4 regions of the Dorea sp. OM07-5 genome follow, and region 1 is predicted to be linked to each of the others. Evidence: predicted binding sites of a transcription regulator. Region 1 holds the regulator's gene; each other region holds the start of a gene.
The links. The regulator Rex, encoded in region 1, represses fermentation and respiration genes when NADH is low (regulators of the CRP and FNR family bind a similar motif). The targets are predictions, from matches to a motif close to ATTGTTAANTANTTAACAAT.
Positions count from the first base shown of each region.

Region 1 (8,231 bases):
GTAGATAAGGAATATGAAAGCGGTCGTGTCACCGTCCTGACAGATGAAGAACTGTTAGGTGTTATTGATGAGGCGTGCAAAGAGCTTGGCATCCGTCTCAGATAACAACGAACAAATTGAGAGAGGTATAAAAATGATGGAATATCAGGATCAGTCTCTGAGAGGAAGAGTTTTTCAGAGACTGCGTGAAGATATATTAAATGGTAAATACAAAGAAAATGATGAGCTTAGGGAGATTTCCATCGGGGATGAACTGGGAGTCAGCCGTACACCGGTAAGGGAAGCTCTCCGTCAGCTTGAACTGGAAGGACTGGTACGGATCGTACCGAATAAAGGCGCTTATGTGACCGGAATTACAAGAAAAGATGTAGCAGACATCTTTAAGATCCGCTCGATGTTAGAAGGTCTGTGCGCCAGATGGGCAACTGAGCATATTACGGATGAACAGATTGAAGAGCTGGAAGAGATGCTTCTTCTGTCAGAATTTCGTCTGAAAAAGGAGCAGAGTTCTATCGCAGAACAAGTATCCGAACTTGACGGAAGATTTCACAGAGTTCTTTACGAAGCATCGGACAGCCGTATATTAGAACATGTCCTGACAGATTTTCATAAGTATGTGAAGCTGGCAAGAAAGACTTCTGTTGGCGAAGAACACCGGGCCGAAAAATCCATTCAGGAACACCGGGCGATTCTGGAAGCAATCAAACAGAAAGACGCAGACAAGGCAGAAGAACTTGCGAATCAGCATATCAAAAATGTAATGCAGAACCTGCATCTGGAAGAATAATAATCAGATAGAATATAGAAAATAACGTAGAAAGGGAGAAGAACATGGCTAAGATTAAAATGACAGTACCAATTGTGGAAATGGACGGAGACGAGATGACAAGAATCCTTTGGAAGATGATTAAGGAAAATCTTTTGGAACCTTTCATAGAGTTAAATACTGAATATTATGATCTCGGACTGGAACACAGAAACGAGACAGATGATCAGGTGACGATTGATTCGGCAAATGCGACGAAAAAATACAAAGTCGCTGTAAAATGTGCAACAATTACACCGAATGCCGCCCGCGTAAAAGAATATAACTTAAAAGAAATGTGGAAGAGCCCGAATGGAACAATCCGTGCTATCTTAGATGGAACGGTATTCCGTGCACCGATCGTTGTAAAGGGCATTGAACCTTGTGTAAAAAACTGGAAGAAGCCGATCACCATCGCAAGACATGCATATGGAGATGTGTATAAAGGTTCTGAGATGAAGATTCCAGGAGCAGGAAAGGTAGAGCTTGTTTATACTGCAGAAGATGGCAGTGAGACAAGAGAACTCGTACATAATTTTGACAGTGCCGGAGTTGTACAGGGAATGCATAATATCAATCATTCGATTGAGAGCTTTGCAAGAAGCTGTTTCAATTATGCACTGGATACAAAACAGGATCTCTGGTTTGCTACGAAAGATACAATTTCCAAAAAATATGACCATACATTCAAAGATATTTTCCAGGATATCTACGATGCAGATTATAAAGACAAATTTGAAGAAGCAGGAATTACTTATTTCTACACACTGATCGACGATGCGGTTGCCCGTGTTATGAAATCCGAGGGTGGTTATATCTGGGCATGCAAGAATTATGACGGAGATGTTATGAGTGACATGGTATCATCTGCATTTGGTTCACTTGCAATGATGACATCTGTGCTTGTGTCTCCGGAAGGATATTATGAGTACGAGGCAGCACACGGAACCGTACAGCGCCACTATTACAAACATCTGAAAGGTGAAGAGACATCCACAAACTCTGTGGCAACAATTTTTGCATGGACAGGAGCACTACGTAAACGTGGTGAGATGGATGGAAACAAAGAGCTGATGGCATTTGCAGACAAGCTGGAAAAAGCAACGATTGATACAATTGAAAGCGGCAAAATGACAAAAGACCTGGCACTTATTACAACACTTGAGAATCCGACTGTGCTGAACAGCGAAGACTTTATTAAAGCGATTGCAGAAAAATTAAAAGAGGACTAAACTTTACAGAGATTTTACGGAAAACAGATATACTTCAAACAGAACTATGGTATTTTTGTAAAAGGCAAAAAAGTAAAAGGAGTACTGTTATGAAGAATATATATTGTAATCGGGAATTATCGTGGTTAAAGTTTAATGAACGTGTATTAGAAGAGGCAGAGAGTAAAGACGTTCCATTATGTGAACGTCTTACCTTTGCCTCTATTTTTCAGACAAATCTGGATGAATTTTTTATGGTCAGAGTCGGATCGCTGCAGGATCAGATGTTACTGCACAAAGAAATCCGTGACAACAAAACAAAGAAGACAGCCAAAGAACAGATCGAGGCAATTCTGGAAGAAGTAAAGCGGCTTGGCAAAAGACACGGGAAAGCTTTCGAAAATCTTTTGCAGGAACTGGAAGCGTATGGCGTACGTTTTGTAGATTTCCGGCATATCGACGAGGGAGTCAGTCAGAGACTGGAACGATATTTTAAGACAGAGATTGCACCTCTCATTTCGCCTACGATCATCAGCAAGAGACAGCCGTTCCCATTTCTTAGGAACAAAGATATATATATTGTTGCAGTACTGGAAACGAAGAGTAAAAAAGAGCGTCTCGGTATCATTCCGTGCTCAAACAATGTGTTTAAACGTCTGATCGAACTGCCGGATCATCCGGGCACTTTTATGCTGTCAGAAGAATTTATCCTGCATTATGTGCCGGAAGTATTTAAAGGATACCGTATCAAGGCAAAATCTGTGATCCGTATTACAAGAAATGCGGATATCGATGCGGATGCATTGTATGATGAAGATCTGGATTATCGTGATTTTATGGCAGATCTTATCAAAAAGCGTAAAAAACTGACTCCGGTTCGCATAGAATTTTCAAGAGAAATGAATAAAAATGTTGTTGCAACATTGTGTAAATATCTGGAAATGGACAAGACGCATGTGTTTTTGTCGGATGCACCGCTGGATCTCTCATTTGTATTTGAAATCCAGGACCGTCTGAGAAAAAATCCGGAACTGTTTTATGAGAAAAAGGTGCCGCAGAAATCACCGATGTTTCAGGATGGTGAGAGTATTCTTGCGCAGATACGCAGGGAAGATAAGTTACTTTCCTATCCATATGAGTCTATCCGCCCATTTCTTCATATGTTAAATGAGGCGGCAGAAGATCCGGATGTTATTTCAATAAAAATGACTCTGTACCGCCTTGCAAAGCAGAGCAAAGTCGTGGAAGCACTGGTAGAGGCGGCAGAGAATGGAAAAGAGGTTATTGTTCTTGTAGAGCTGCGTGCAAGATTTGATGAAGAAAATAATATTGAATGGTCCAGAAGACTGGAAGATGCCGGATGTCAGGTAATCTATGGGCTGGATGGATATAAAGTGCATTCCAAGCTGTGTTTGATCACAAGAAAAAATGATAATCATGTGGAATATTTTACACAGATCGGAACGGGAAATTATAATGAGAAAACATCCAGACTGTATACAGATTTATCCCTGATGACATCAGATCCTGCAATTGGTCTGGAAGCATCCAATGTATTCCAGGCACTTCTGAAAGGTGAAGTTGTTGAACAGTCAGAGAAACTTCTTGTCGCACCAAAATGCCTGCAGAACCGTGTGCTGGAAATGATTGATGAGGAAATTGAACACGCCAGACATGAAGAACCGGCATATGTCGGTGTGAAATTAAATTCGCTGACAGATAAGAAAATCATTGATAAACTGGCGGAAGCGTCAAAAGCAGGTGTAAAAATTGATCTTGTAATACGTGGAATCTGTTGTCTGCTGCCGGGAGTTCCGGAAAAGACAGAAAATATCCGCGTGATCAGTATTGTAGGACGTTTTTTGGAACATTCCCGTATTTATATTTTCGGAACAGAAGAGCGCAGTAAAGTTTATATCGCATCGGCGGATTTTATGACAAGAAATACGGTACGCCGCGTGGAGGTAGCTGCGCCGGTGGAGGATGTAAGATTGAAGGAATGTCTGCTTAAAGATTTCCGGATTATGTTAAATGACAATGTCCAGGCGCGGAAAATGAACCCGGATGGAAATTATACAAGAATAAGGAATGACAAAGAGCCACTTTCTGCCCAGGAATATTTTTATGAGGAGGCTTATAAAAAAGCCGGAAAAAAAGAGCAGCCACAGGTGAAAACGGAAACGGCAGAATCATAATGAGATGGACAATCGAATAAAGATGAAGTGATGATTCGGTATGATTATATAATTGGAATTGCACCGTTAAGTAAAAAAGGCTTTAACTTCTCGCAGTCAAAGCCTTTTTGTATTATTTATCTTATGCGATAAGAACAGTAGTTTTGACTAAGATAATTTAGTCTTCAGCAAGAATTTCCCAGTTTTTATAAAGAGTTTCCAACTCTTCCGCAATCTGTACTTTCTCTTTGGCGAGTTCCTGGCATTTGACAGAGTTTGTGAAAATCTCTTCTTGTACCATAAGTTCATCAATTTCCCGGTCGCGGTCTTCGAGTACGCTGATGCGTTCTTCCGTCTTTTTTAATTCATTCTGGCGTTTGCGTTCCTTAGCCTGCAGTTCTTTTTGTTCCTGCCAGCTTAATTTGGAAGCGGAGACTTCACCGGAATCGGTGGAAGAATCAGAAGTCATATCGATATTTTCTGTATATGCAGCTGTGAGTTCTTCCTTTTTCTCCAGGTAATAATCGTAATTTCCAATGTAATTGACAAACGTATGATGCGTAAGATCCAGGATTCTTGTGGCAGTCTGATTGATGAAATAACGGTCATGCGAAACATAGAGCAGTGTTCCGGTATAATTATTCAGCGCTTTTTCCAGAATTTCTTTTGAGGTAATGTCTAAATGGTTGGTCGGCTCATCGAGGATCAGGAAGTTTGCTTCAGAGAGCATAAGCTTTGCAAGAGAAACACGTCCTCTTTCACCACCGCTTAAATCGGAAATCCGTTTAAAGACATCGTCTCCGGTAAATAAGAATGCTGCAAGCATGTTCCGGATCTGCGTATTTGTAAGAGTCGGGTAATCATCCGAAATCTCTTCAAAGATTGTCTTTTCCATATGGAGCACATGGTGTTCCTGATCGTAGTAGCCAATCTGGACATTCGTACCAAGGGTGAAAGTTCCGTTGTCTGCAGGGAGAACCTGATTTAAAATCTTAAGCAGAGTCGTCTTGCCGGTTCCATTATCGCCGATGATCGCAACGTGTTCGCCACGCTTGATCTCAAAACTGATATCTGAAAATAACGTCTGTGGTGGAAAAGCTTTACTTAAATGTTCTACCGTCAGTACATCATTACCGCTGATGGTTGCAGGTTCCAGCTTTAACTGAAAGTCTTTGTTTGTTTCTATCGGTTTTTCTACCGGCTTGATCTTCTCAAGCATTTTCTCACGGCTTTCCGCCCGTTTGATTGATTTCTCGCGGTTGAAAGAGCGGAGCTTTTCAATAACAGCTTCCTGATGCTTGATCTCTTGCTGTTGGTTGAGATATTCTTTGATACGCGCTTCGCGGATCTGCTGTTTTTTCTGAGAGTAATCAGTATAATTACCAGAATAAGTCATCAGTTCACCGTTTTCTATTTCGATGACTTTCGTAACAATCCGGTTCAGAAAATAACGGTCGTGTGAGACGATCAGTACTGCACCCGGATAATTTAATATGTAAGTTTCCAGCCACGTGATTGAATTCAGATCCAGGTGGTTGGTCGGCTCGTCCAGAAGCAGAATATCCGGTTTAGTAAGCAGAAGTTTGCCGAGAGAAACACGGGTTTTCTGTCCTCCGGAGAGCGTATTCACCGGTTTGGTAAATTCTTCTTCCTGAAAACCTAGTCCCTTTAAGACACCAGTCAGTTCGCTTTCATAAGCATATCCATTTTCGCGTTCAAATGCTGCGGTCAGCCGGTTGTAGGAGTCCATGTGGTCTTCCAGAGAGTCTCCACTTAAATCCTTCATCTCCAGTTCCAGCTGACGGATCTTCTGTTCCATGGCAATGATATCTGCTTTTGCCGTGCGCACTTCTTCGTAGATCGAACGATCTGTATTCATGTCCTGATGCTGGGCGAGATATCCCATAGTCTTTCCTTTGGTCAGGATGACGGAACCACCATCTGACGGCAGTTCTCCGGCAATTATCTTGAAAATAGTAGATTTGCCGGCTCCGTTCGGGCCTACAAGGGCAGCTTTCTCATGATCTTCTATATGAAAAGAACCATCTTTCACAATGATTTCTTCACCAAATGCTTTGTTAATTCCATGACAGGCGAGTATCATAAAAAATTCCTCCTTATCTGTTCACATACGTTCTTATTATAGCGAAAACGTAATAAAAAAACTACTAAAAAATTGACTTTATTCATACAATTTTATATAATAACAGTTAGAATATATATGGGAAGGTGAAAAAATTGGATAATCGAGGAATATCACAGGCAGTCATCCGACGTTTGCCGCGATATTATAGATATTTAGGAGAACTCCTTGAAAATGGGGTAGAACGTATTTCTTCTAACGATCTGAGCAAAAGGATGAAGGTTACTGCGTCTCAGATTCGTCAGGATCTTAACAATTTCGGAGGATTCGGACAGCAGGGATACGGCTATAATGTCAAATATCTATATACAGAGATCGGCAAAATCCTGGGACTGGAAGAAGATCATAAGATCATAATCATTGGTGCAGGTAATTTGGGACAGGCACTTGCAAATTATGCAGCGTTTGAAAAACGTGGATTTATCCTGACCGGAATTTTTGATGTAAATCCGCGTCTGGAGGGAGTTGCGATTCGTGGAGTGCCGATCCGCATGATGGACGAGTTGAAGTCCTTTGTCCAGAAGAATGATGTAGAGATTGCTGTACTTACAATTCCAAAAGAGAAGGCAATCGAAGTTGCGAATATGCTTGTGGAGAACGGCGTGCGCGCGATTTGGAACTTTGCACATACAGACCTCAATCTGCCGGATAATATCATTGTTGAGAATGTGCATTTGTCAGAGAGTCTGATGCAGTTATCTTATAACATCAGTCGTTATAATGAAGACCAGCGCAAAAAAGGAAAGAACTAGTAAAAGCAGACGTATAGAAACAGGCATGTGTATACAGGCTTGTTTTTATACGTCCTTTTTATATGATACCAGAGCAGAAAAGCCTGCATTCATGTGAGCTTGTCAGTAAGCGGATGTAAGGTTTTGTGACTCCGCAGGTGTCATAAGTACGATTATATTAGGGAGATGAGCATATGAGGTTTTTACCGGATGGAGACAGTATGAAGGCGGCAGATAAGGATACGATAGAGAATCTCGGTATCCCATCACTGGAACTGATGGAACGTGCGGCGAGGAGTTGTATTGATTCCATGAAAAAGGAAAAGCTGGATTTTACAGATGTTCTGATTGTCTGTGGATCGGGAAATAATGGCGGAGATGGTTTTGCTGTCGCGAGACTTTTAAAAGAAGAAGGATGTGCGGTTACTGTTTTTATGGCGGGGAATCCGGCACATTTAAGTGCGGAATGCCGATATCAGTGGAAGCTTTTTGAAAGCATTGGAGGATCGATCCGCGACCACTACCCGGATGGCACATACAGCCTGATCATTGATGCTATATTCGGTGTTGGTCTGAGTCGGGAAGTAACCGGGCATTACCGGGAAGTTATTGAGTGGATGAATGAAGCGTCCGGAACAAAAGTTGCAGTGGATATTCCATCGGGAATCAATGCCGGAAATGGTTGTGTGCTTGGTATTGCATTCCGCGCAGATTATACAGTGACGTTTCAGGTTGAGAAGATCGGACTTATCTTTTATCCTGGAAAAGAATATGCAGGTAAAGTCACAGTGACAGATATCGGAATATCACTCCGGACGATGGAGAAGAACAAGAACATTGCATATCTGCCGGACAGAGAGGAATATATCAGAATGCTGCCGGACAGACCGGAAGATTCCAATAAGGGTACTTATGGAAGGCTGCTTGTGATCGCCGGAAGTAAAGGGATGAGCGGAGCTGCATTTCTTAATGCAATGGCAGCTTATCGGATGGGAGCCGGACTGGTGCAGATTTATACGGAGGAATCGAACCGGATCATTTTACAGGCACTCCTGCCGGAAGCAATCATCACAACCTATACAGAATTTGACAAGGAAGAAGTGAAACGGCTTTTAAGTCACGCAGATGCGGTATGCATTGGTTCCGGACTTAGTAGATCCAAGACTG
Region 1 covers NZ_QUKZ01000002.1:57,735-65,965, forward strand. The annotation lists gene DXC04_RS02070 (2-isopropylmalate synthase) at 1-105, shown strand, start outside; gene DXC04_RS02075 (GntR family transcriptional regulator) at 134-787, shown strand; gene DXC04_RS02080 (NADP-dependent isocitrate dehydrogenase) at 832-2,037, shown strand; gene ppk1 (polyphosphate kinase 1) at 2,127-4,211, shown strand; gene abc-f (ribosomal protection-like ABC-F family protein) at 4,369-6,294, opposite strand; gene DXC04_RS02095 (redox-sensing transcriptional repressor Rex) at 6,429-7,085, shown strand; gene DXC04_RS02100 (NAD(P)H-hydrate dehydratase) at 7,259-8,231, shown strand, end outside.

Region 2 (8,231 bases), on a different contig from region 1:
CATTTTCCGAAACATAAGAAATCATATCCTGCACAGGACCAAACATACGGTACATATTGATATACTGTCTGCCGCTGGCGGCAATGAAATGAATTCCGACTTCGGTGAGCCGGCGGATAAGTTCTAAAGTTTCATTATCCGGTTTCTGCGCCCCGTTTTGAAGTAATGTTCCATCCAGATCGCTGGCGATGTATTTTATCATAAAGTGTATTCTCCTTTTCGTATCTTGCTAATTAAATCCGTAACTATTATAATATAAAAAGAAATTAAATGAAAGAAGAGGATAGATACTATGAAAATTGGAATTGGTAACGATCATGCAGCATTAGAGATGAAGAATCAGGTAATGGAGTATTTGGAAGAGAAAGGATATGAAGTTATCAATTATGGGACCAACACACCGGAGAGCTGTAACTATCCGGAATTTGGTGAGAAAGTCGGACGTGCAGTTGTATCCGGCGAAGTAGACTGCGGAATTCTGATCTGCGGAACAGGAGTTGGAATCTCGCTGGCTGCCAACAAAGTAAAAGGCGTAAGAGCAGTTGTATGCTCAGAACCGTATTCTGCAAAACTGTCCAAACAGCACAACAATACAAATATTTTAGCGTTTGGTGCACGTGTTGTGGGCATTGAGCTTGCAAAGATGATCATTGATGAATGGCTTGGCGCTGAGTTTGAAGGTGGAAGACACCAGACTCGTGTCGATATGATTATGGCGATTGAGAATAAAGATAACTAAGAAATGGTCTGTTAAAGATGCCTGTAAGGGCATCTTTTAACTTTAAATCTATAATGACGTGACAATCATAATAGAGGCAGCAGCCAGAAGAGAGCAGCAGCGGCAGATATTTAGATATAAATAATGACAGAAGAGGTGACAGCAGGATGCGGAAGATTATAAATAATCCGGAACACGTTGTAGATGAGATGATGGAAGGCTATATCAGCGCTTACAGTAGATATTATGTTAAACATCCGGATGTGAACGGTGTGATTTTAAAACAGAGAAGAAAAGACAAAGTGGCACTGGTGATCGGTGGAGGAAGCGGACATGAACCGATGTTTTCCGGCTTTGTCGGAAAAGGCCTTGCAGATGCAGCGGCGTGCGGCAATATATTTGCATCCCCCGATCCGAACACGATTTACCAGACAGCGAAGGCAGTCGAGCAGGGAAAAGGTGTTCTTTTTGTGTATGGCTGCTATGCGGGAGATAATCTGAATTTTGATATGGGCGAAGAGTTTTTAAATGACGATGGAATCCAGACAGCACATGTGCGCGTGTGGGATGATGTAGCATCCGCACCGCAGGAGCGTATCGAGGACCGACGTGGAATCGCAGGAGATGTATTTGTTGTGAAGATCGCAGGAGCGGCATGTGATGCAGGACTGGAATTAGAAGAAGTTGTCAGAGTTACGGAGAAGGCAAGAGATAATACAAGAACGATTGGTGTTGCAACTGCACCTGCACAGCTTCCGGGAGTGGAACAGCCGATATTTACGTTGGGCGAAGGCGAGATTGAATACGGCATGGGACTGCACGGCGAGCGCGGTGTGCTGCGCACTACGTGGGAAGATGCAGATGTTCTTGCCGAGAAGATGTATAAGCAAATTCTGGACGATTCGGATTTGAAAACGGGCGATGAAGTGTGTGTACTTGTAAACGGTCTCGGTTCTACAACGATCACAGAACTTGCAATTGCTTTCCGCAAAGTGAAAAAGCTTCTGGATGCAGATGGAATCAAAGTTTACGATACAGATTTGAACAATTATTGTACCAGTCAGGAAATGGGTGGATTTTCCATTACTTTATTTAAACTGGATGAAGAACTGAAGAAATACTACGATATGCCATGTTACTGTCCGTATTACGCGAAGGGAGAGCTTACGGGAAATACCGGTGAAGCGGCCGGTGGCCAGACGGAAGATGTACAGATTAAGTCAGAACCGGAATTTGATGTAAATGACGTGGAAGCGGCAGAGATTGTAAGAAGCAAAGCCGGAATTCTGGAAGAACTGAATGCGGCTGATGCAAGAAATATGCTTTTATATATTGCCGATAAGATCATTGCAAAGAAACCATATCTGACAGAAGTAGACAGTGCCATTGGTGATGGAGACCATGGAATCGGTATGGCGGGCGGCATGCAGAAAGTTAAGAAAAAACTCTCCCACATGGAGAATGAAGAGAATGTCTATGCACTCTTCGAGGCGGCAGGAAAGGCAATGCTCCTGTCAATGGGCGGCGCATCCGGTGTTATTTTCGGAAGCTTGTATCTTGCCGGTGCCAAAGGCATGGAAGCGAAGAAGGCTATCGGTGCAGAAGAACTGGCGTATATGGAAAAGAAAAGCCTTGCAGTAATCCAGGAGAGAGGCAAAGCGAAAGTCGGTGATAAGACGATGGTGGATGCACTTGCTCCGGCAGTAGAGGCAATGGAAGCAAACAGTGAAAAGAGCCTGGCCGAGATGCTGCGCGCAGCGGAGGCAGCCGCAAAAGCAGGTGTCGAGAACACGAAGAAATATCAGGCAGCATTTGGACGCGCCAAATCACTGATGGAACGTGCCATCGGATACCAGGATGCAGGAGCAACGTCTGTGTGGCTGATCATTCAGGGAATGCGTGAATTTGTAGAGAATATCTGTGAAGAGAAGTAAAAAGCAGTGTGGATAAATTACAAAATTCAAAGTCTGTATTGTGGATAAAAACTAATAGGGAAATAACAGCAGAAGCCCCGTTTCACACATACCGGTGAAACGGAGCTTCTTTTGGAATTGAAAAATAATATAAGTAAGCAAACAGCAAAAGGACTTATGCCTGTGCTGCTTCGTAAGTAGCTTTTGCATCACGGATCAGCTTGTCAAACTTGTCTGCCTGCCATGCAGCACGTCCGGTAAATAATCCGTCAATAGATGGTTGAACAATGAGTTCATTGGCATTGCCGGGATTGACACTTCCACCGTACAGAACCGGAATGTCCTTAGAAGCATCACCGAAGATCTCCTGCAGACACTCTTTGATAACTTTGTGCATCTCTTCTGCGTAATCTGCGGAAGCAGGTGTTCCATTTACACCGATGGACCATACCGGCTCATAAGCAACCCAGATATTCGGAACCTGTGAAACCGGAACATCGTGGAAGCCGACCTTTAACTGTGTGCGGAGCACTTCTGCGCTGATACCGAAATTCTTCTCTTCAGCAGTCTCACCAATGCAGAGCAGAGTTGTGAAGCCATGATTCAGAGCGGCTTTTACTTTCTTATTCTCTTCAACGTCTGTCTCTCCGAATACATGACGTCTCTCGGAATGTCCGATCATTACAAGATCCAGCCCGAGTTCTTTTAACATAACCGGTGAAATCTCTCCGGTAAACTGACCTTCGTCTTCCCAACACATATTCTGTGCACCGATTTTTACATAATTGCGGTCTACTTTATTCACTGCACTTTCCAGTGTTGTATAGGAAGGAATGATGAACAGTTCAATCTCGTCACGGCTGATGTCCTTTGTATGTTCAACCAGTGACTGGAGATATTCTACAGTCTCCTTGATAGGCTTGTACATTTTCAGGTTACTTCCAAAGTATAACTTTTTCTTCATGTCATCCTCCTCGATTCTATATGAAAAATTGTTGGTTTCATTATACATCCGAAACGAAAAAAATGCAACAAAATCCATGACAAAAAAATAACAAAACGAAAAAACGAAAAAAAACGAAAGAATAGGCGCAAATAATAGTAAATATTCACAAAAACTGTAATGCAAATGTGTTTGAATCTACTGAAATGATAAAAAACTATTGAAAAACGAAAGCGAAAGTAATAAAATAAAACCAACAAATGAAAACAAAACAAAAATATAAAACATAAAACGAAAGTATTCAAAAACGAAAGGAAGAGAAAAATGAGCGAGAAATTCAGACCAGTTACAGCAATTACAATGGGAGATCCGGCAGGTATCGGACCAGAGATTGTAGTAGGAACTATGCTTTCAGAAGAGATTCATGAATGCTGCAAACCATTTGTGATCGGAAGTCAGGCAATCATGGAAAGAGCTGCAAAGGTTCTTGGAAAAGAATTAAAATACAACAAGATCACAGATCCTTCCGAAGCAAAATATGAATTTGGAACAATCGATATTCTGGAAACAGGAGATTACGATACAGACTCTATCGAGTGGGGAAAAGAGCAGAAGCTTGCAGGACAGATGGCAATCGACTGGGTTATGAAATCTATCGAACTTGGAATGGCTAAGAAAGTAGATGCAGTTTCTACATCTCCGATCCATAAAGGAGCTATCAAATTAGTCGGAGTAAAAGAGCCTGGACATACAGAGATTTATCAGCATCAGACAAATTCTCCATATGCGCTGACAATGTTCTCCTGCCATAAATTAAGAGTGTTCTTTGTAAGCCGTCATATGTCATTGGTAGACGCTTGCCACTATGCAACAAAAGACGTAATCTTAGAGAACGTTATCAACATTGATAAAGAACTTCGTAAAGTCGGAATCGAGAATCCACTGATCGCAGTTGCCGGATTAAATCCACACAACGGAGACAACGGATTATTCGGAACAGAAGAGCTTACAGATATCGGACCGGCTGTTGAAGCTGCAAAAGCAAAAGGAATCAATGCAATCGGACCTTGCCCGGCTGACTCTGTATTTAACATTGGCAAATCCGGTAAATTCGATGCAATCCTTTCTCTGTATCACGATCAGGGACACATTGCTTGTAAGACACTTGATTTCGAAAAATCCGTAACACTGACATTCGGACTTCCGTTTATCAGAAGTTCTGTAGATCACGGAACAGCATTTGATATCGCGGGAAAAGGAATCGCAGGATGTGTAAGTCTGATCGAATCTACGAAGGTTGTAGCTGAGTATGCTGCAAAACAGCACGAAAGAGAGGGTAAATAAATGCCATTAATCGGAGCAGTGGCAGATGATCTGACAGGAGCAACAACAACAGGTGTGCTCCTTGCAAGATCCAAAGCCAGAACAGCGGTATTTTTTAACGAAGAAGCAGCAGAGAAGACAGAAGGAATTGATGAACTGGATGCAATCCTGATCAGCAGTAACAGCCGTCCGCTTCCTGCAAATGAAGCTTATGATAAAGTAAAATCAGCAACGATCGCTCTGAAGAAAATGGGCGTTGAATATTTTTCAAAACGTATTGATACTACACTTCGCGGCGGTGTTGGTGTAGAAATCGATGCAATGCTGGATCAGATGAAAGAAGGTACAGTTGCAGTAGTAGTACCTGCTATGCCACAGTCCAGAAGAATCTTGGTTGGCGGATATTCCGTTATCGATGGTGTGGCGCTGATCAATACGCCGGTTGCACAGGATGTGCGTACTCCGGTAAAAGAAAATTATATTCCAAGATTACTGGAAGGCCAGACAAGAAGAAAAGTCGGTCTGGTTACATTAGATAAAGTTCTTGCAGGAGAAGAAGTCATTGAAGAAGCTCTTGCAGAACAGAAAAAAGCAGGATGTGAAGTGATTGTCGTAGACGGAATCACACTGGAAGATGTAGAAAACATTGCAAAGGCATGTATCAACTTAAGATGGGATGTTGTTGCAGTAGATCCGGGACCGTTTACTTCAAAACTTGCATTTTATAGAGAACTGATCAGTGCCGAGGAACCGAATATTCCTCCGCAGGCTGATGAGGCAGGAAAGACAGTTCTGATCGCAGCAGGAAGCGCGACTCCGGTTACAAAGAAACAGATGGAAATCTTGTGTCAGGATCCTCGTCATGTGAGAGTTAGTGTAGAACCGCTTCCACTTATTGAGGGCGGTGATGTTGCCCTGGATGAAGTATTCAAAGCTGTAAACAAAGCGGCAGAACTTCTGGAATCTGACAATCAGCCAAGAGCGATCCTTTTTGAGACAGCTCTTCATGGAGAACTTCTGAATCTGGATGAAGAAGACAACAAGAGACACTACGCAGGTGGCATGAGCGCGAACAGAATCAATGCAGGTCTGGGTATGATTGTTTCACAGCTTCTGGAGAAAGTCGGAAAAGAGAAAGTCGCAGGACTTTACACAACCGGTGGGGACACCATGGTAAATGTATGCTACCAGCTTGGAGTAGAGTGTATCGAAGTTATGGATTATGTCATCCCACAGACAGATGTCGGACGCCTCGTAGGCAGTAAGTACAGCGGACTCCCGGTTGTCGGTAAAGGGGGACTTACCGGAAATGACAATACCGCATGTGATATTGTAAGCAGACTGTTCAGAGAATCTGCACGATAAGAGATAAGGAGAGAGAAAATGAGCAACGAAAAGACAAATGTTCAAAGTGAACGCAAAGATTACCCAATTCTTGAAAAAATGAAAAACCTTCCGGGTGGACTTGTAATCATCCCGCTGGTTATCGCAGTTGTAATTGCAACATTTATTCCACAGTTCTTCCAGATCGGTGGATATGTAACAGCATTGTTTTATGAAGGAAATGCCTGCATGATGGGATTTTTCCTGATTGTATGTGGATCTATGATCGACGTAAAACAGGTTGGTCTGCCTTTATATAAAGGTGTTGTTATGACTGGTGTTAAATTTTTACTTGGAGTTATCGTAGGAGTTGTAGTTGGTAAGCTTTGCGGACCACAGGGATTCTTAGGAATCGCACCATTCGTATTTATTGCAGCGATTACAAACTCTAACAGTTCTCTGTATATTTCATTATCTTCTCAGTTTGGTAATGCAACAGATACAGGAGCTGTATCCATCCTGGCATTAAATGACGGTCCGTTCTTCACATTGATCGCACTTGGAGCAACAGGACTTGCCAATATCCCGATCAACTCTCTGATCGCAGTTATCATTCCTCTGTTGATTGGATTTGTATGGGGTAACTTAGATAAAGGCTTCCGTAATGCTTGTAAAGCAGCACAGCCGATCGTAACTTTCTTCATGACAATCTCTATCGGAGCTAAGACAGATGTAAAGACAATCTTAAAAGCAGGAGCATCAGGAATTGTACTTGGACTGATTTCAGCAGCAACTGCAGTACTGTTCTTCTTCATTATCAACTTACTGCTTCCGAAGAAAGAGAGAAATGCTATGGGTGCTGCAATCGGTACAACAGCTCTGAACTCAGCTATGACACCGGCAGCTGTTGCAGAGGCAGATCCGACTCTGGCAGATTCTGTAAGTCTGGCAACAGCACAGTGTGCAACAGCATCTATTATTACACTGTTCCTGTGTCCGTTCATCACTGCTGCATTTGATAAATATATGCAGAAGAGACAGAAAGGTATCTATAGTCCGGAAGGATGGGCATACGAGAAAATGGCTCACTAAGAATTATTTACTGAAAAAAAGTCCTTTTGTATGGTATAATATAAAAGGGCTTTTTTGTTTTATACGCATTAAAAGAAAATATTTGCAGGAGGTTTTTGGTATCATGAATAAAATTACCGTTCGCATGACAAAAGAATATCTTTATGATTTCCTTTTGTTTCATGCTTATTCAAAATTCAGCGGATTTCTGATCAACATTCTTGGACTGGCAGTTGCCTTTATGGGAGTCATTATGTATACGACGAATCATACAGGAGTGACAGGTCTTGTTTTTTACCTGATCGCAGCAGTGATTTTCCTTGGCGGTACACCGTTGCAGCTTAAGATGCGTGCAGCAAAGCAAGTGGAAGTGAACCAGGAATATTGCAATCCTGTGGATTATACATTTTCAGATGAAGGTATTGTTGCAGAAAATGATGGAAATACAAAGAATTATAAATGGGATGAGATCGAGCGTGCAGTGGTAACGCCGAAGACGATAGGTATTTATTATGGAAAAGATAATGCAATGATCATTCCAAAAGTTGATTTTGGTGATCAGTTTGTACCGATTTTTACGATCATTGCAACGCAGCTTGGGCAGAGCAAAGTGCGTATGCACTAATGGCAATGCAGTCGTTGTTGTTATAGATTCTGCCGGAGAAAACTGCCAGTGGCAGAGTCTTAAGATGATATGAAATATAAGAGGAAAAGTATAAGAAGAGAGCAAATGTTCTCGGTAATAAATTATAAGGTGATAGAAATGGAAGAACGCAGACAGGCAATATTACGAAAACTGGAAGAAAAGGGAAGTGTCAGAGTAGCAGAACTCAGTAAAGAACTGGGATGTTCAGAAGTGACGATCCGAAACGATATTAAAAATATGGATCAGGAAGGGCTTCTGAAACGTACCCATGGCGGGGCATTGCAGATTGACAGC
Region 2 covers NZ_QUKZ01000006.1:10,057-18,287, forward strand. The annotation lists gene DXC04_RS07035 (Cof-type HAD-IIB family hydrolase) at 1-202, opposite strand, end outside; gene rpiB (ribose 5-phosphate isomerase B) at 293-739, shown strand; gene dhaL (dihydroxyacetone kinase subunit DhaL) at 886-2,652, shown strand; gene DXC04_RS07050 (triose-phosphate isomerase) at 2,807-3,595, opposite strand; gene pdxA (4-hydroxythreonine-4-phosphate dehydrogenase PdxA) at 3,899-4,918, shown strand; gene DXC04_RS07060 (four-carbon acid sugar kinase family protein) at 4,919-6,262, shown strand; gene DXC04_RS07065 (2-keto-3-deoxygluconate permease) at 6,281-7,312, shown strand; gene DXC04_RS07070 (YcxB family protein) at 7,416-7,916, shown strand; gene DXC04_RS07075 (DeoR/GlpR family DNA-binding transcription regulator) at 8,055-8,231, shown strand, end outside.
Region 2: pdxA (4-hydroxythreonine-4-phosphate dehydrogenase PdxA) is a predicted target of Rex. The motif match lies at 3,671-3,690, and genes of this name have one in related genera.

Region 3 (8,231 bases), on a different contig from region 1:
CAGTATGGTTTACGAGAATTTAGAGAATTTCAACTATTATCTTGTGCGTGGATTTGCAGTGATTGTCAGCGCAGGATTTGGTGCACTCGGCTCAGATGGATTTAATTTTGTCGGTTCAGATTTTGAAAGAGATGCTTTCAAATGTGTGGTAGAATGGCTGCACGGAGACCGCACTGCTTACGCAGACCGCACAGGAACAACCGAGACAAAGGCAGACTGGTGCAATGGAAAAGTTGCCATGACTGGAAGATCTTATGCAGGAACAATGCCATTTGCAGTGGCAACAACCGGTGTGGAAGGTCTTAAGACAATCGTTCCGGTTGCAGGAATCGCAGACTGGTACACACAGCAGAATATGCAGGGTGCACAGCGTTACTGGCCAAAAGAGATGTTAAATAGTTTTCTGGCTTACTACTGCTCCAGCCGCTATAATGACGAGACATTATCCGAGAAGCAGCTGGATGATATCGCCGCATTTCATCACGAATTAAGTTTGCAGCAGTTAAAATGTGGATTTGACTATGATCCGGAGTTCTGGGGAAGCGGAAATTATCGCTTAAATGCAGATAAGATCAAATGCAGCGCTCTGATCGTACAGGGATTGAATGATGAGAATGTTTCAACGAAACAGTTTGAGATGATGTACCGTTCTTTCAAACAGGCAGGACAGACGGTGAAGACAATCGTGCATCAGGGACCACATATCACACCGACTATGCCGAATAAAAATTACGGTATTTTGCTCAATGGTCAATTCTATGATGACGTTGTAAATAAATGGATTTCTCATTATCTGTTTGATGTGGAAAATGATGCAGAAGAGATGCCGGAAGTTCTGGCACAGACGAACTATGATCAGAAGAAGTGGGAAACAGAAAAGTCATGGCTCGTAAGTGATAGCATGAAGCTTAACAGCGCTGAATCGGGAGAGGCAGTGATCGATACAGACTGGGAGAAAGCCGGAATCAGTGCAGAAAACTTTGATGACGTGATGGGTATTACATCTACCAACATGGGCAAACGTTATGTGACAGCACCATTTGAGAAAGCTGTTACAGTGCAGGGTACTGTGTGCCTGAAGATGAGAGCTGCGTTAAAAGACGGAGATGCGGAATGCGATTTCCATCCGGAGAACAGAAATGATGCAGATACACTTACGATGAAGCTTGGAAACTCAAAAATTTCCGGTAAGATGGATGATGTGGAAGTTGCAGTTCTTCTCTGCGATGTGTGTGATGAGGAATTTGACAGCATTCAGACAGTTGATCCGGAGAGAAATATTGTTCCGGTAGAGGTCGTAAAAGAAGGCGGCATTGTAAATGGCGGAGATCTTCCGGCATTTGATGAAGCTGAATTTAAGACAGTACATAAAAAATACCGTGTGATCACAAGAGCATTTGCAGACCTGTGTAACCCAGAAGCAGGATACGAACCGGAAACAGCGCAGAACAGTATTGAACTTAAAAAGGGTGAATATCACGATTATAACATTTATCTGAATGCGACCAGATATACGGTGCAGCCGGGACATAGCCTTGCGATTGTAATTGCAACAGAAGATCCGGTAAACTGCCTGATCCATAAGACTTACAGTGTTGCAATCGATAATGCATCTGTGAAAGCGGAAGTACCTGTGACAAAAGCAGCAGAGGACAGAACATTAACTCTGAAATAGCAGAAGCGATTGTCTTAGATATGTTATGGTGATGTGTTATAAGATGAGATGCAAATGAAAGAGATGCCAGGAAAGTAAGATAATGCTTTCCTGGTAAAAATCAAAGAATATTTTGGAGTTGAGAGTTGCATTTTCGACGGGAATTTGTTAGAATAGTTAACCGTATGAAAAATAAATAAAGATTTTGGTATTAATTGGAAACGACACAAGTGTATGCTTGATTAACGAACAACACAAGTGTCTTTTTTGTACCCATTTTAAGAATTTATGAGAGAAAAGGAGAACAAACAATGCCAAAAACTTTATTTCAAAACATTTTTTTTACACTGATGATGTCATTTTTGATGGTCTACGTCATGGTCTGTTACAATATCGCACTGAACATGGGTGGAATGAGCAATGAAATTTTCCTGATGGCTTTTGGAGAAATGAAAATCATGTGGCCGGTTGCATTTTTACTGGAGTTCTTTGTAGTAGATAAGATGGCACATGCACTTGCGTTCCGTATTGTGACACCGAAGGACAGACAGATTGTAATCGTGCTTGCAATTTCTGCAATGATCGTATGCATTATGTGTCCGGTTATGAGTCTGATCGCGACAGTACTTTTCAAAAATGCAGGAGCAAATGTGCTTGCAACATGGTTTGAAACAACATTTTTTAATTTCCCGGTTGCATTATTCTGGCAGATTTTTTACTGTGGACCGTGTATTCGTTTTATTTTTGGAAAATTATTTCCGGAAAAGGAAAATACATCAGATGCAGTAAGTGCGGAATCATAGAGAAATGTTATAATTAAGAAATACAACGGGGCTGGCGCGCTAGTAATCATTAAAGCGCCAGCCTCGTTTGTTAATGTATGATTATATTATTTGCCAAGTGCGAGCTTACCCATTGCATCTGCCTGAAGGATAGCATCATACAGTTCAACCGGCTGTACGTCGCCGGCAAGATTGTGGATGGTCTCACCTGGTACACAGGCATTTTTGGCGATTGTTTCAACCTGTTCTGCAGTAGTAACTCCAATTTCTTCAAGTGTGACAGGAAGACCGACTTCCATACAGAAATTCTGTACTTCTTCAAATTCTTCTTTTGGAACACCTTCCAGAATAAGCTGAACCAATGTTCCGAGTGCAACGCAGCAGCCGTGGTCGGCATGTGCGATTCCAAGAGAAGTTACACCATTGTAGAAAGAGTGTGCAGCGGCACAGTTTACATTATCAGCACCAACACCGGAAAGATATACATTTGCCTCTACAATATTCTCCAAAGCAGGAGTAACAGCATGTACTTTGCATGCTTCTACAGCCTGTTTACCATATTCACGAAGTGTGTCATAACACAATCTTGCAAGTGCTTGACCGGCTCTTGTGATTCCAGTACCTTCCAGACTGGCAGATTCAGTACGGATAGAAGCACGACCTTCAAAATAAGTTCCGAGTGCATCGCCCATTCCTGCAATGAGGAATTTTACCGGCGCATTGGCGATGACCGTCGTATCAACCATGACTGCATCCGGGTTAGTAGGATAGAATAAATATTTATCAAAACTATGATCGTCGTTGTAAATAACGGAAAGTCCGGTACATGGTGCATCAGTTGCAGCAACTGTAGGAACAATAACGATATGTTTTCCTGAATAGTATGCAGTTGCTTTTGCTGTATCGACTGCACTTCCACCTCCGACAGCAACAACAGTGTCTATTTTGTCTTCTTTTACAATGTCTTGCATTTTGGCTATTTCACTTTTGCTGGAAATGCCGCCGAAAATTTCATAACGTCTGTAGTCGTCTAAATCTCCAAAACTCTGCTCGATTTTATCGTGGCAGGCTTTATATCCGCTTCGGGAACAGACAAATAACCATCTTTTTCCCATATAGCCCATTTCTTCCTGAAATTTCAAAAGTGCATCTCTGCCCTGTACATATTTGAGTGGTTCACGCATTGCTCTAAGTCTCTCCATCATGATCAGTTACCTCCTGAAATTATATATCTTTTTGTCACCGTCTATAGTATAGCACAATTTCAAAAAAGTGTGATAATTTTTTAACATATTAATCAAAAAAATAACGATGAGTTTAATGTGATAAAGTGTTAAATTTGGGACGGGGATTTTCTAGAAAATCCCCGTCCCAAATTTAGTTTTACTGCATCTCTTCTGTATAGATTGAATAGACTTCTTTCTGATTAATCAGTTCCTCCAGAGTTTCTTTATCCGTAACGGTTGCGTATCCATAGATGTGAAGTCCGTGTTTCTTCACATAGGATTTCGCCTGTGCAAGTATTCCGGCATTAAAAGTTCCGGTATTACCGGATTCGGACATCATCTGTACAAATTTTTCCTGATCGGTAAGGTAATTTAAAAGGCTCAGAAAATGCTGCTTCGCATATTTTCCTTTGTATAGATTTTTAATTGCACTATCTGCTTCATCAATCCAGCCATCTTTATTGACCTTACATCCCGGAAATAAATTAGGATATTTCTTATCATTCCATGCAATCGGACCGAAAGAAGAAGGATTGCATACGAAACCGATATTTGAGGTATGGAGTGAATAGGATGGATCACCATCTAAAGAATCAAATGCATTTATCTGCACACCGCACCATACTTCGTTGATCTTCTGCTTTTGAATATATTTTGCAAAAGAAGGATAATCCATAATATTTTCCAGAGATACATAAGCTAAGTACATTTTACGTGAATCCAGATCTTTGATGTAAGCTTTTGAATCTTCTTTGTTTCCACCGGCGCTTGTGGAAATAGATTCGCCTTCTTTCAAATCTACAACTTTTTCCATGTATGCAACATTTTCAGAAGCAGAAGAGGTTTTTGACTTTGCACCTGCCTGATTCCAGAAAAATGAATTGCCGACTGGCGTTTTTAAAACATTGCTGTCATAGTAATGGATTTTTCCGCGTGTAATATAACCGGAGACATCTGTCATCGTTCCGGTCATGCTGAAAGTCTGTGGAATTGTAAAATTATAATCGCCATATCCTTTTGATTCCACAGTGGCAGAAACTCTGCGCTTACCTGGAAGAAACAGTTCTGTGTAAGCTGCCATATCCCGGCTGAGCTGTGTCTGGGTGGATTGACCGGCCTTGGCTTCTTTGGCAGGATTATAATAAAATCTGGAAACGACTGACGGCAGGCAAAATTGTATAAATAACACCAGTACAAGTGTAACTGCAAGCACAGCGAGTCCAAGTTTGCGGAAAGCACTTCGGATAGAGCGGTTGACGACTTTGATAAAATCGGTATCGTCTTTTTCCATAAATACATCGCCTAATTCCGGAATTTCCTCTTTTTCATAAAGATAATCACCAATAGCTTCCTGACGCTCAATGTCCTGTTCTATTTTTTTTTGCTGTTCCGGCTCAAGTTCGCCGGCTTTATATAATTCAATTAATTCACGATAAGTCATCTTGTTCCCTCCTATATGATATAAGATATTTTTTGAGCTCTTTTTTCGCACGATAGGCAAGCATTTTCACGCTGCCGGTAGTGAGCCGTAGCATGGCGGCAATTTCTCTCTGGGAAAAATCTCCAAAATATTGTAAAAGAATGACTTCTTTCTGCTGTCCTTTTAAATGGTGGATCGCTTCCCAAAGCTGTTTTGTCCCTTCTTTTTGTAAAATTTCTTCCAGAACATCCTTCTTGATAAAATATTCCGAAACAGGAGCTGCATCTTCTGTATGGATTGCCTCCAGTGATGCAAGAGTTTTTGCTTTCTTATAATAATTGTAGTAAAGATTTCTCGCTACCATATAAAGCCAGGCACGCATATTGGTGTGAGAATCCTTCAGCGAAAGCCAGGCTTTTAAAAATGTATCCTGTAAAATATCGTCAGTTACAGTGCAGTTTGAACTGAGTGAATAGATGTAAAGATACAGTTCTCTGTAGTAGCGTTTATACAGTTGTTCCAGTAAATACTTGTTCAGATCCTCACCCCCCTCACTTTCATACTTGAAATATCCGTAGCTTTCTTAACTATATAACAATTTTGCTTTAAAGAGGTAACGATTTTGTTTAATAATTTTTTTGGGTATCACTTTATGGTATAATAAGACTGAATTTTGGTCTAAAATATGGATAAAAAGTGTCAGAATGGCATGCGGTATGGTGCTGGACCAGGCGGAATCTGAGGTGAAAAAATTCAAAGAACTTCCGATTGATGGAACGATTGATGGGTTGTCATTGCTACTCGCTGAAGATAATGAATTAAATGCGGAAATTGCAGAATTACAATTGAAAGAAGCAGGAGCAGACGTTACAATTGTCAGAGATGGACAACAGGCGGTAGATTTATTCATAGAAAAACCGGAAGGAACATTTGATGCAATCCTAATGGATATTATGATGCCGGTAATGGACGGACTGTCTGCAACTCGTGTGATTCGTGTGTTAGACCGGGAAGATGCTAAGACGATTCCGATCATTGCGATGACAGCAAACGCATTTGCGGAAGATGCGAGAAGAAGTATGGAAGCGGGAATGAACGCACATCTCGCAAAGCCATTGGATATGAAAAAAGTTATATTAACCATTCAAAAATGTTGTGATAATAAAAAGTAGAGTGATGTTCGGATATAGGAAAAAGAAATATACAGAACGAAAAGGAAAGGCTTAGTATAGATACGGAAAAAAGAAAAGGAACAATTAATTATCAACAGCCTATTGACGAGATATATTAAACATGGCTGGATGTTTATTCCTGTTTTAATTTGAATATAAAGAGCATATAATTAGAAAAGAAAAATATTGACATTAACAGGAACTTTCTATATAATAATGAAATTGTGAAAGTGTCTTTATTTGTGCCTGAACAGGCAGAATAATGAATAAAAATAACAGATTTATGAATATGTATACTAAAGTTGCAAGTATAAAAGAAAAGGAGTAAAAGCATAATGGAAGCAAAGAAGAGATTACTTACTTATGCAGGATTGAAGGCGCTGGAAGACGAGCTTGAGAATCTGAAAGTTGTAAAACGTAAAGAAGTTGCCGGAAAAATCAAAGAGGCAAGAGAGCAGGGAGACCTGTCAGAGAATGCAGAGTATGATGCAGCAAAAGATGAGCAGAGAGACATAGAAGCAAGAATCGAAGAGTTGGAAGGCATTTTAAAGAATGCAGAAGTTGTTGTAGAAGATGAAGTAGATTATGATAAAATCAACGTTGGATGTACTGTAAAAGTATTTGATATTACATTTGATGAAGAGATGGAATTCAAGATTGTAGGTTCTACAGAGGCTAACAGTCTGGAAGGTAAGATTTCCAATGAGTCACCGGTAGGACATGCTCTGATCGGTAAGACAGTGAACGATGTCGTAGAAGTAGAGACACAGGCAGGAATTATGCAGTACCGTGTACTGGATATCAGTCGCTCAAACTAATTTAGAAGATGACAATCCAACCCCTCAGAGACTGAGGGGTTTAGTCGCATAAAAGGGAAGGAGAAAAGAATGGGAGAGCAGAAGAAGACACAGGAACCGGATATAAATCAGTTAAAGAAAGTCCGCAGAGAGAAACTCGCCGATTTACAGGCTAATGGAAAGAATCCATTTGAGATTACAAAGTATGATGTGACATGTCACGCTGCTGATGTGAAAGACAATTATGAAGAGATGGAAGGAAAACACGTAACACTTGCGGGACGTATCATGCAGAAACGTGTTATGGGAAAAGCTTCTTTCTGTAACATTCTGGATCAGAGTGGAAACATTCAGTCTTATGTTGCAAGAGACAGCATTGGAGAAGAAGAATACAAAGATTTCAAGAAGATGGATATCGGAGATATCGTAGGACTGGAAGGTGAAGTCTTCAAAACAAAAACAGGAGAGATTTCTATTCATGCCTCTGCTGTAAAACTGTTATCTAAGAGTCTTCAGATTCTTCCGGAAAAATTCCATGGACTGACCAATACAGATACACGTTATCGTCAGAGATATGTGGATCTGATCATGAACCCGGAAGTACGTGACACATTTATCAAGAGATCCAAAATTATCGCATCTATCAGAAATTATCTGAATGGCCAGGGATTCCTTGAAGTTGAGACACCAATGCTGGTACAGAATGCCGGTGGTGCAGCAGCAAGACCGTTCGAGACACATTTCAATGCACTGAATGAAGACCTGAAACTTCGTATTTCTCTGGAGCTGTACTTAAAGAGACTGATTGTCGGTGGTATGGAGAGAGTTTATGAGATTGGACGTGTATTCCGTAATGAAGGCCTGGACACAAGACATAACCCGGAATTTACGCTGATGGAGTTATACCAGGCATATACAGATTACAATGGAATGATGGATCTGACAGAGAACCTGTATCGTCATGTTGCACAGGAAGTTCTCGGAACAACTAAGATTGTTTACAAAGGAATCGAGATCGACCTTGGTAAGCCGTTTGAAAGAATTACAATGATCGATGCTGTTAAGAAATATGCAGGTATCGACTGGAATGAAGTTGAGACAGAAGAAGATGCGAAGAAGTTAGCTGACGAGCATCATATCGAATACGAAGCAAGACATAAGAAAGGTGATATCTTAAGCC
Region 3 covers NZ_QUKZ01000003.1:202,164-210,394, forward strand. The annotation lists gene DXC04_RS04295 (CocE/NonD family hydrolase) at 1-1,675, shown strand, start outside; gene DXC04_RS04300 (DUF2798 domain-containing protein) at 1,966-2,457, shown strand; gene DXC04_RS04305 (glycerol dehydrogenase) at 2,544-3,638, opposite strand; gene DXC04_RS04310 (anti-sigma factor C-terminal domain-containing protein) at 3,820-5,103, opposite strand; gene DXC04_RS04315 (RNA polymerase sigma factor) at 5,090-5,620, opposite strand; partial or broken gene DXC04_RS04320 (response regulator) at 5,856-6,254, shown strand; gene greA (transcription elongation factor GreA) at 6,590-7,072, shown strand; gene lysS (lysine--tRNA ligase) at 7,142-8,231, shown strand, end outside.
Region 3: DXC04_RS04305 (glycerol dehydrogenase) is a predicted target of Rex. The motif match lies at 3,710-3,729, and genes of this name have one in related genera.

Region 4 (8,231 bases), on a different contig from region 1:
TGATGCAGTTTCCGATTGTCATTGCTTCACTGGCAGGCAAGGGAAACGGTAACGGAATTGGAAGTCAGATCTTAAAGGGAATGAATCAGGGTAACTGGTTGAATCCAGATCAGATCCAGTACAGCTGGGGATTAGTCGTATACATTATACTGACAGTATTCTTTGCTTACTTCTATACATCCATTACATTCAATCCATTAGAGATTGCAAATAATATGAAAAAAAGCGGTGGATTTATCCCGGGTATCCGTCCTGGTAAACCAACCGTAGAATATTTGACAAAGAGACTTAACTATATCATCTTTATCGGAGCATGCGGACTTGTCATTGTACAGGTTATTCCGATTTTCTTTAATGGATGGTTAGGTGCAAAAGTATCCTTTGGTGGTACATCACTGATCATTATTGTCAGCGTCGTACTTGAAACACTCAAACAGATTGAGTCACAGTTATTAGTACGTAACTACAAAGGATTTTTGAACAGTTAAGCATATAAGCAATTTGACTCGCGGATTTTATCCGCGGGTTAAAATGCTATAAGGAGGAACTCATATGAAAATTATTATGTTAGGAGCCCCTGGAGCGGGCAAGGGAACTCAGGCAAAGAAAATTGCCGCAAAATATAACATTCCTCATATTTCAACCGGAGACATCTTTAGAGCAAACATTAAAAATGGTACGGAATTGGGTAAAAAAGCGAAAACGTACATGGATCAGGGACTTCTTGTACCGGATGAGCTGGTTGTAGATCTCGTTGTAGACCGCGTGAACCAGGAAGATTGTAAAGAAGGATATGTTCTGGACGGATTTCCGAGAACAATCCCGCAGGCAGAAGCATTGGATGTTGCACTTGAAAAACTGGGACAGAAAATAGATTATGCGATTGATGTAGATGTCCCGGATGAGAATATAGTTCATCGTATGGGTGGCCGCCGTGCATGTGTAGGTTGTGGCGCAACATATCATCTGGAATATGCTCCGACCAAAGTAGATGGTATCTGCGATACATGCGGAAAAGAGCTAATTTTAAGAGATGATGACAAGCCGGAGACAGTGAAGAAACGTCTTGGGGTATATCATGAGCAGACACAGCCGTTGATTGACTATTATACAAAAGCCGGAATACTGACTACAGTCGATGGAACGATTGATATCGAGGATGTATTCCAGACAATCGTAAAGATTTTAGGAGAATAAGAACATGCCAATTACAGTAAAATCGTCCAGAGAAATTGAATTAATGACAGAAGCCGGACGTATATTGGAAATTGTTCATAAGGAATTAGAAAAAGCACTTCATCCGGGAATGACGACCAAGGCAATCGACCGCCTTGGTGAAGAGATCATCCGCAGCTATGGATGTATCCCGTCATTTCTGGATTATAATGGATATCCGGCATCGATCTGTGTGTCAGTGAACGATGAAGTGGTTCACGGAATTCCGAGTGAACACAGGATCATCAGAGAAGGCGACATTGTCAGTCTGGATGCAGGAGTTATTTATAAAGGATATCACTCGGATGCAGCACGTACACATTGCGTTGGAGAAGTATCCAAAGAGGCGCAGGATTTGGTACGCGTGACAAGAGAGTGTTTCTTCGAAGGTATAAAATACGCGAAAGAAGGCAATCATTTATTTGATATATCCGGGGCAATCGGAAGATACGCCGAAGAGAGAGGATACGGCGTTGTGCGTGACCTGTGCGGCCATGGCATAGGAACAGCACTTCATGAGGCACCGGAGATACCGAATTATGAGATGAAGCGTAAAGGTGTACTGTTAAAAGCCGGAATGACACTTGCTATTGAACCTATGATTAACATCGGTGGATGGGAAGTTGACTGGATGGATGATGACTGGACTGTAGTAACAAGAGACCATTCGTTATCTGCACATTATGAGAATACGGTATTGATCACAGAAAACGAACCGAAACTTCTTTCTTTAACTGAGGGCATATAGTATGGACAGATTTGAAAAAGGAATGCTTGTCAGATCGAAAGCCGGACATGATACGGGAGAGATCTTTGTCATAACCGGAACAGAAGATGCATATGTATATCTGGCTGATGGAAGACTTCGCACGTTGCAGAAACCAAAAAAGAAAAAGAAGAAACATGTGCAGATCATATTGCAGCAATATGATATACAGGATGCAGACGATGTAAAGATCAGACGGATCATAAAGGAATGGAATAAGAAAGAAGAAAATCAGGAGGATTAGAGATGTCAAAAGCTGACGTAATTGAAATTGAAGGAACTGTAGTAGAAAAATTACCTAACGCAATGTTTCAGGTAGAACTGGAAAATGGTCACCAGGTACTTGCACATATCAGTGGAAAGCTTAGAATGAACTTTATCAAGATTCTGCCAGGTGACAAAGTAACTTTGGAATTATCCCCATATGATCTTTCAAAAGGAAGAATTATCTGGAGAGATAAATAAATTATAAAAAGTCTATTGACTTTGCTGGACAAATGATGCTATACTATATAAGCGCGTTTTCGGGCATTTCTATGTGTAAAGACGAATGAGTTGCGGTTTTTACAGCGAAAAAGCGCAAGATACAAAAGGCAGAGCAATGGATGAAAGGAGGATCCCCGTGAAGGTTAGATCATCAGTAAAACCAATTTGCGAAAAATGCAAAGTAATCAAAAGAAAAGGAAGCGTTCGCATTATCTGCGAGAACCCGAAGCATAAACAGAGACAGGGTTAATTAAGGCGGCTGATAGACGACACACCAGGAGGTGTGTAGACTATTTGAAATATACAAGGAAACACCTGTAGCCGGTGACTATCCTCGTATATTGCTTCTAATGCCGGCTCGTCATTACCGTTTTATGAAGCGGTGGCCGGAAAGGGTGTGGATACCGACACACCTGGGATTTCATTAAGAGAATCCCCTATTAAAGACAATGAAAATTAAGTAAAAAGAAAATGGAGGAACAATCACATGGCTCGTATAGCAGGTGTAGACTTACCAAGAGACAAACGTGTCGAGATCGGATTAACTTATATCTATGGAATCGGCAGAGCAAGTGCAACACGTATTTTAGCAGAAGCAGGCGTTGATGCTGATATCCGCTGCAGAGATCTGACAGACGAAGACGTTAAGAAGATCAGTGCAGTAATCGATGAGACACAGACAGTAGAAGGTGATCTTCGTAGAGAGATCGCTCTGAACATTAAGAGACTTCAGGAGATCGGATGCTACAGAGGTATCCGTCACAGAAAAGGACTTCCGGTTCGTGGTCAGAAGACTAAGACAAATGCAAGAACAAGAAAAGGTCCTAAGAGAACAGTAGCAAACAAAAAGAAATAATTAAAAAGGAAAGTGTAGGTTAGTTTTATTATGGCAAAGAAAGTTACAAAAAAAGTGACAAAGAGACGTGTCAAGAAAAACGTTGAACATGGACAGGCTCACATCCAGTCATCTTTTAATAACACAATCGTTACATTAACAGATGCTCAGGGAAATGCTCTTTCATGGGCAAGTGCAGGCGGTCTTGGATTTAGAGGTTCAAGAAAATCTACCCCTTATGCAGCTCAGATGGCAGCTGAAACAGCAGCTAAAGCAGCATTAGTACATGGTTTGAAATCAGTTGACGTTATGGTTAAAGGACCAGGTTCAGGTAGAGAAGCAGCAATTCGTGCCCTGCAGGCATGCGGAATTGACGTAACAAGTATCAAGGATGTTACTCCGGTACCACACAATGGCTGCCGTCCGCCGAAACGCAGAAGAGTGTAATACTTATTTTAGATTTATTATACGCTTACCGTAAACTGATTGAAATTAGGAGGAAATAAAACATGGCAGTAAATAGAGTTCCGGTTCTTAAAAGATGCCGTTCTCTCGGAATGGATCCGGTATATTTAGGAATTGATAAAAAGTCCAACAGACAGTTAAAAAGATCCAATAGAAAAATGAGCGAGTATGGTCTTCAGTTACGTGAAAAACAGAAAGCTAAATTCATCTATGGTGTATTAGAGAAACCTTTCAGAAACTACTACAAGAAAGCTAAACAGATGTCAGGTATGACTGGTGAAAACCTGATGGTTCTTCTTGAGTCCAGACTGGACAACGTAGTATTCCGTATGGGACTTGCAAGAACAAGACGTGAAGCAAGACAGATCGTTGACCACAAACATGTACTTGTTAATGGTAAACAGGTAAACATCCCATCTTACCTTATCAAAGCTGGTGATGTGATCGAAATCAAAGAAGCTAAGAAGAGCTCAACAAGATATAAAGAGATCGTAGAAGTTACAGGCGGACGTATGGTTCCGGATTGGTTAGAAGTTGACGCTGAAGCTCTGAAAGGAACAGTTAAAGAACTTCCAAACCGTGAAGCAATCGATGTTCCAGTAGACGAGATGTTAATCGTCGAGTTATATTCTAAATAATAACCCGTAACACCACAGGAGGTGGACTTAGTGTTTGATTTTAATAAACCCAATATTGAAATAACTGAGATTTCAGAAGATAAGAAATATGGAAGATTTGTTGTAGAACCACTCGAAAGAGGATATGGTACAACATTAGGTAACTCCCTTAGAAGAATCATGCTTTCATCTTTACCGGGTGCTGCAATCAGCCAGGTGAAGATTGATGGGGTACTTCATGAGTTCAGCTCCATTCCAGGGGTGAAAGAGGATGTTACAGAGATTATCATGAACTTGAAATCACTGGCTATCAAGAATACATCCGAGACAGATGAGCCTAAGACAGCTTATATCGAGTTCGAGGGTGAAGGTGTTGTAACAGCAGCAGACATTCAGGTGGATCAGGACATCGAGATCATGAATCCTGAGACAGTAATCGCTACACTGAACGGCGGTGCAGACAGCAAGCTTTACATGGAATTAACCATCACGAAAGGAAGAGGATATGTAAGCTTTGATAAGAATAAGAACGACGATTTGCCGATTGCGGTAATTCCGATTGATTCTATCTACACACCGGTTGAACGTGTAAATCTTACCGTTGAAAATACTCGTGTTGGTCAGATTACAGATTTTGACAAATTAACATTAGATGTATACACAAACGGAACACTGCTCCCGGATGAAGCAGTAAGTTTGGCAGCTAAGGTACTCAGTGAGCACCTGAAACTGTTCATTGATCTGTCAGAAGTAGCTCAGGCTGCAGAAGTAATGATCGAAAAAGAAGATGACGAGAAAGAGAAAGTGCTTGAGATGAGCATTGACGAATTAGAGTTATCTGTACGTTCTTACAATTGTCTGAAGAGGGCCGGTATTAACACGGTTGAAGAACTGACAAACAGAACACCGGAAGACATGATGAAAGTTCGTAACCTTGGACGTAAGTCCTTAGAAGAAGTACTTGCTAAGCTTGATGAATTAGGATTAAGCTTAAGCAAAGGAGAGGAATAAATCGGGTTTCCACGGTTTTTCCTAAAAGTGCCTTCTGCTGATAAGTCTGAAAGTGCACAGCAGAGCATTTGGCTAGTAAGCCCGAAGAGTATAACCAAGTGTAAATATGGAGGATATGAATAATGGCAAAGTATAGAAAACTCGGCAGAACATCAAGCCAGAGAAAAGCTTTATTAAGAAACCAGGTAACAGCATTACTTAACAATGGTAAGATCAAGACTACAGAAGCTAAAGCTAAAGAGATCCGCAAGATCGCTGAAGGTCTGATCGCTATGGCTGTCAGAGAAAAAGACAACTTTGAAGAAGTAACTGTTAAAGCTAAAGTTGCTCGCAAAGACAAAGACGGAAAACGTGTAAAAGAAGTTGTAGACGGTAAGAAAGTTACAGTATACGATGAAGTTGACAAGACAATCAAGAAAGATATGCCTAGCAGACTTCACGCACGTCGTCAGATGTTAAAAGTTCTCTATCCTGTAAAAGAAGTTCCGACAGCACAGGCTGGAAGAAAGAAAAATACAAAAGATGTTGACCTTGTTGCAAAACTCTTTGATGAGATCGCACCAAAATACGCTGATCGTAACGGTGGTTACACAAGAATCATCAAGATCGGACAGCGTAAAGGTGATGCAGCAATGGAAGTTCTGATCGAACTGGTTTAATTATCAGATTGTTGAAAGAATATCGGAAGACTATGAAGCAGAGTTGTTTCATAGTCTTTTTTTGTATGAAAAAGTGAAAAGAAAATATGTAAAAAGTTTAATGAAATATTTTGAAAGAAGAGATAGTTATGAGATGTTACTTATTCGAAGATTAATTTAGAAAAAGTTAAAGAAAACGGTACAAGTAAGTATAGATGAAATAAATAAATTGTGACAAAATCATCAATAAATCGTTAAATTATCTACTTTTGCTGTGCATGATTACAAATAAAAAAAAAAATGCTATAATAAGAAAACTGCATCAATAATAATACAAAGAAGGGACGTATGAAATGAGTAGGTTAGAAATTGCCTCTCCAAAAAAGGCGAAAATCGTTATGGAAGGCCTTTACAAAGATCTGGAGAGAAGAATCGAATCAAGCCCTCCGGGCTTATGTCCGGTTGATATGGCAAGAGCATTTTTGGAGTTATGTCACGCACAGACATGTGGAAAGTGTGTACCATGCCGTATTGGATTGGGACAGTTAAACCAGTTCATCAAAGATGTACTGGATGGTAAAGCAACAATGGAGACATTAGACACTATGGAGCAGACAGCATTGTCTATTATGGAATCAGCGGACTGTGCGATTGGTTACGAAGCTGCGAACATGGTATACAAAGGACTGATCGGATATCGCGATGATTATATAGAGCATATTCAGAGAGGACGTTGTACCTGTACATATAATCAGCCGGTACCTTGTGTGTCTTTATGTCCGGCACATGTTGATATTCCGGGATATGTTGCATTAGTAGGAGAAGGAAGATATGCGGATGCAATCCGCCTGATCCGTAAGGATAATCCATTCCCGACGACATGTGGATTTATCTGTGAGCATCCTTGTGAGGCAAGATGCCGCAGAAACATGGTAGATGATTCTGTAAATATCCGCGGACTGAAACGTGTTGCGGCTGATTTCGCAGGAGAAGTAGAGCCGCCGAAGTGTGCAAAGAGCACAGGTAAGAAGATCGCAGTACTCGGTGGAGGACCGGGAGGATTAAGTGCAGCATATTATCTTCAGTTAATGGGGCATCAGACAACTGTATATGAGATGCTTCCGAAACTGGGAGGAATGTTACGTTATGGTATTCCGAACTATCGTCTGCCGAAAGAGAGACTCGAAGATGACATTAACGCAATCCTGAAGACCGGAGTAGAAGTCAAATACGGTCTGAAGATTGGTCAGGATATCAATATTCAGGAATTAAGAGAACAGTACGATGCAGTGCTGATTACAATCGGAGCTAGTACAGATAAGAAACTGGGCCTTGACGGGGAAGACGCAGATGGAATCTTATCCGCAGTGCAGTTCTTACGTAATGTAGGAAAGAACGAGATCATGGATTTGACCGGAAAAGAAGTTGCTGTCATCGGTGGTGGTAACGTATCCATGGATGCAGTTCGTACAGCTAAGAGACTGGGCGCTAAGAAGGTAAGTATCGTATATCGTAGACGAGTAGCAGATATGACAGCTCTTCCGGGGGAAATAGAAGGCGCTGTAGCAGAAGGTATCGAATTACAGACACTCAAAGCACCAGCTTCACTCGATATTGATGAGAAGCACCATATTAAGGGAATTTATGTAACTCCGCAGATGATCAGTTCTATCAAAGATGGAAGAGCAAGCATCAAACCGACCGGAGAAGACGACATTTATATCCCATGTGATGTACTGATCGTAGCAATCGGACAGAATATCGAGACGCGTCATTTTGAAGAAGCAGGTATCCCGGTTGAGCGTGGTAAGATCGTTACAAAGAGTACAGGAACATTTGAGAATATGCCAGGTGTATTTGCCGGTGGAGACTGTGCAAGTGGTCCGGCATCTGTTATTAAAGCAATTGCTGCTGCAAAAGTTGTTGCTGCCAATATTGATGAATATCTGGGATACCATCACGAGATTTCCTGTGATGTTGAGATTCCGGAAGCAGCCCTTCGTGACAGAACTCCATGTGGAAGAGTCAATCTGACAGAGCGTGAAGCATGTGAGAGAGTCTGTGATTTTGAAGGCGTAGAAAACTGTATGACAGAGAAGGAAGCAAAACAGGAGGCAAGCAGATGCCTTCGCTGCGATCACTTTGGATACGGAATATTTAAAGGAGGCAGAGAGACATTATGGTAAATCTTACAATAG
Region 4 covers NZ_QUKZ01000006.1:79,561-87,791, forward strand. The annotation lists gene secY (preprotein translocase subunit SecY) at 1-488, shown strand, start outside; gene DXC04_RS07495 (adenylate kinase) at 553-1,197, shown strand; gene map (type I methionyl aminopeptidase) at 1,202-1,963, shown strand; gene DXC04_RS07505 (KOW domain-containing RNA-binding protein) at 1,965-2,225, shown strand; gene infA (translation initiation factor IF-1) at 2,228-2,446, shown strand; gene rpmJ (50S ribosomal protein L36) at 2,604-2,717, shown strand; gene rpsM (30S ribosomal protein S13) at 2,955-3,323, shown strand; gene rpsK (30S ribosomal protein S11) at 3,354-3,749, shown strand; gene rpsD (30S ribosomal protein S4) at 3,812-4,405, shown strand; gene DXC04_RS07535 (DNA-directed RNA polymerase subunit alpha) at 4,436-5,395, shown strand; gene DXC04_RS07540 (bL17 family ribosomal protein) at 5,518-6,054, shown strand; gene DXC04_RS07545 (NAD(P)-binding protein) at 6,387-8,219, shown strand; gene DXC04_RS07550 ([FeFe] hydrogenase, group A) at 8,213-8,231, shown strand, end outside.
Region 4: DXC04_RS07545 (NAD(P)-binding protein) is a predicted target of Rex. The motif match lies at 6,262-6,281, and genes of this name have one in related genera.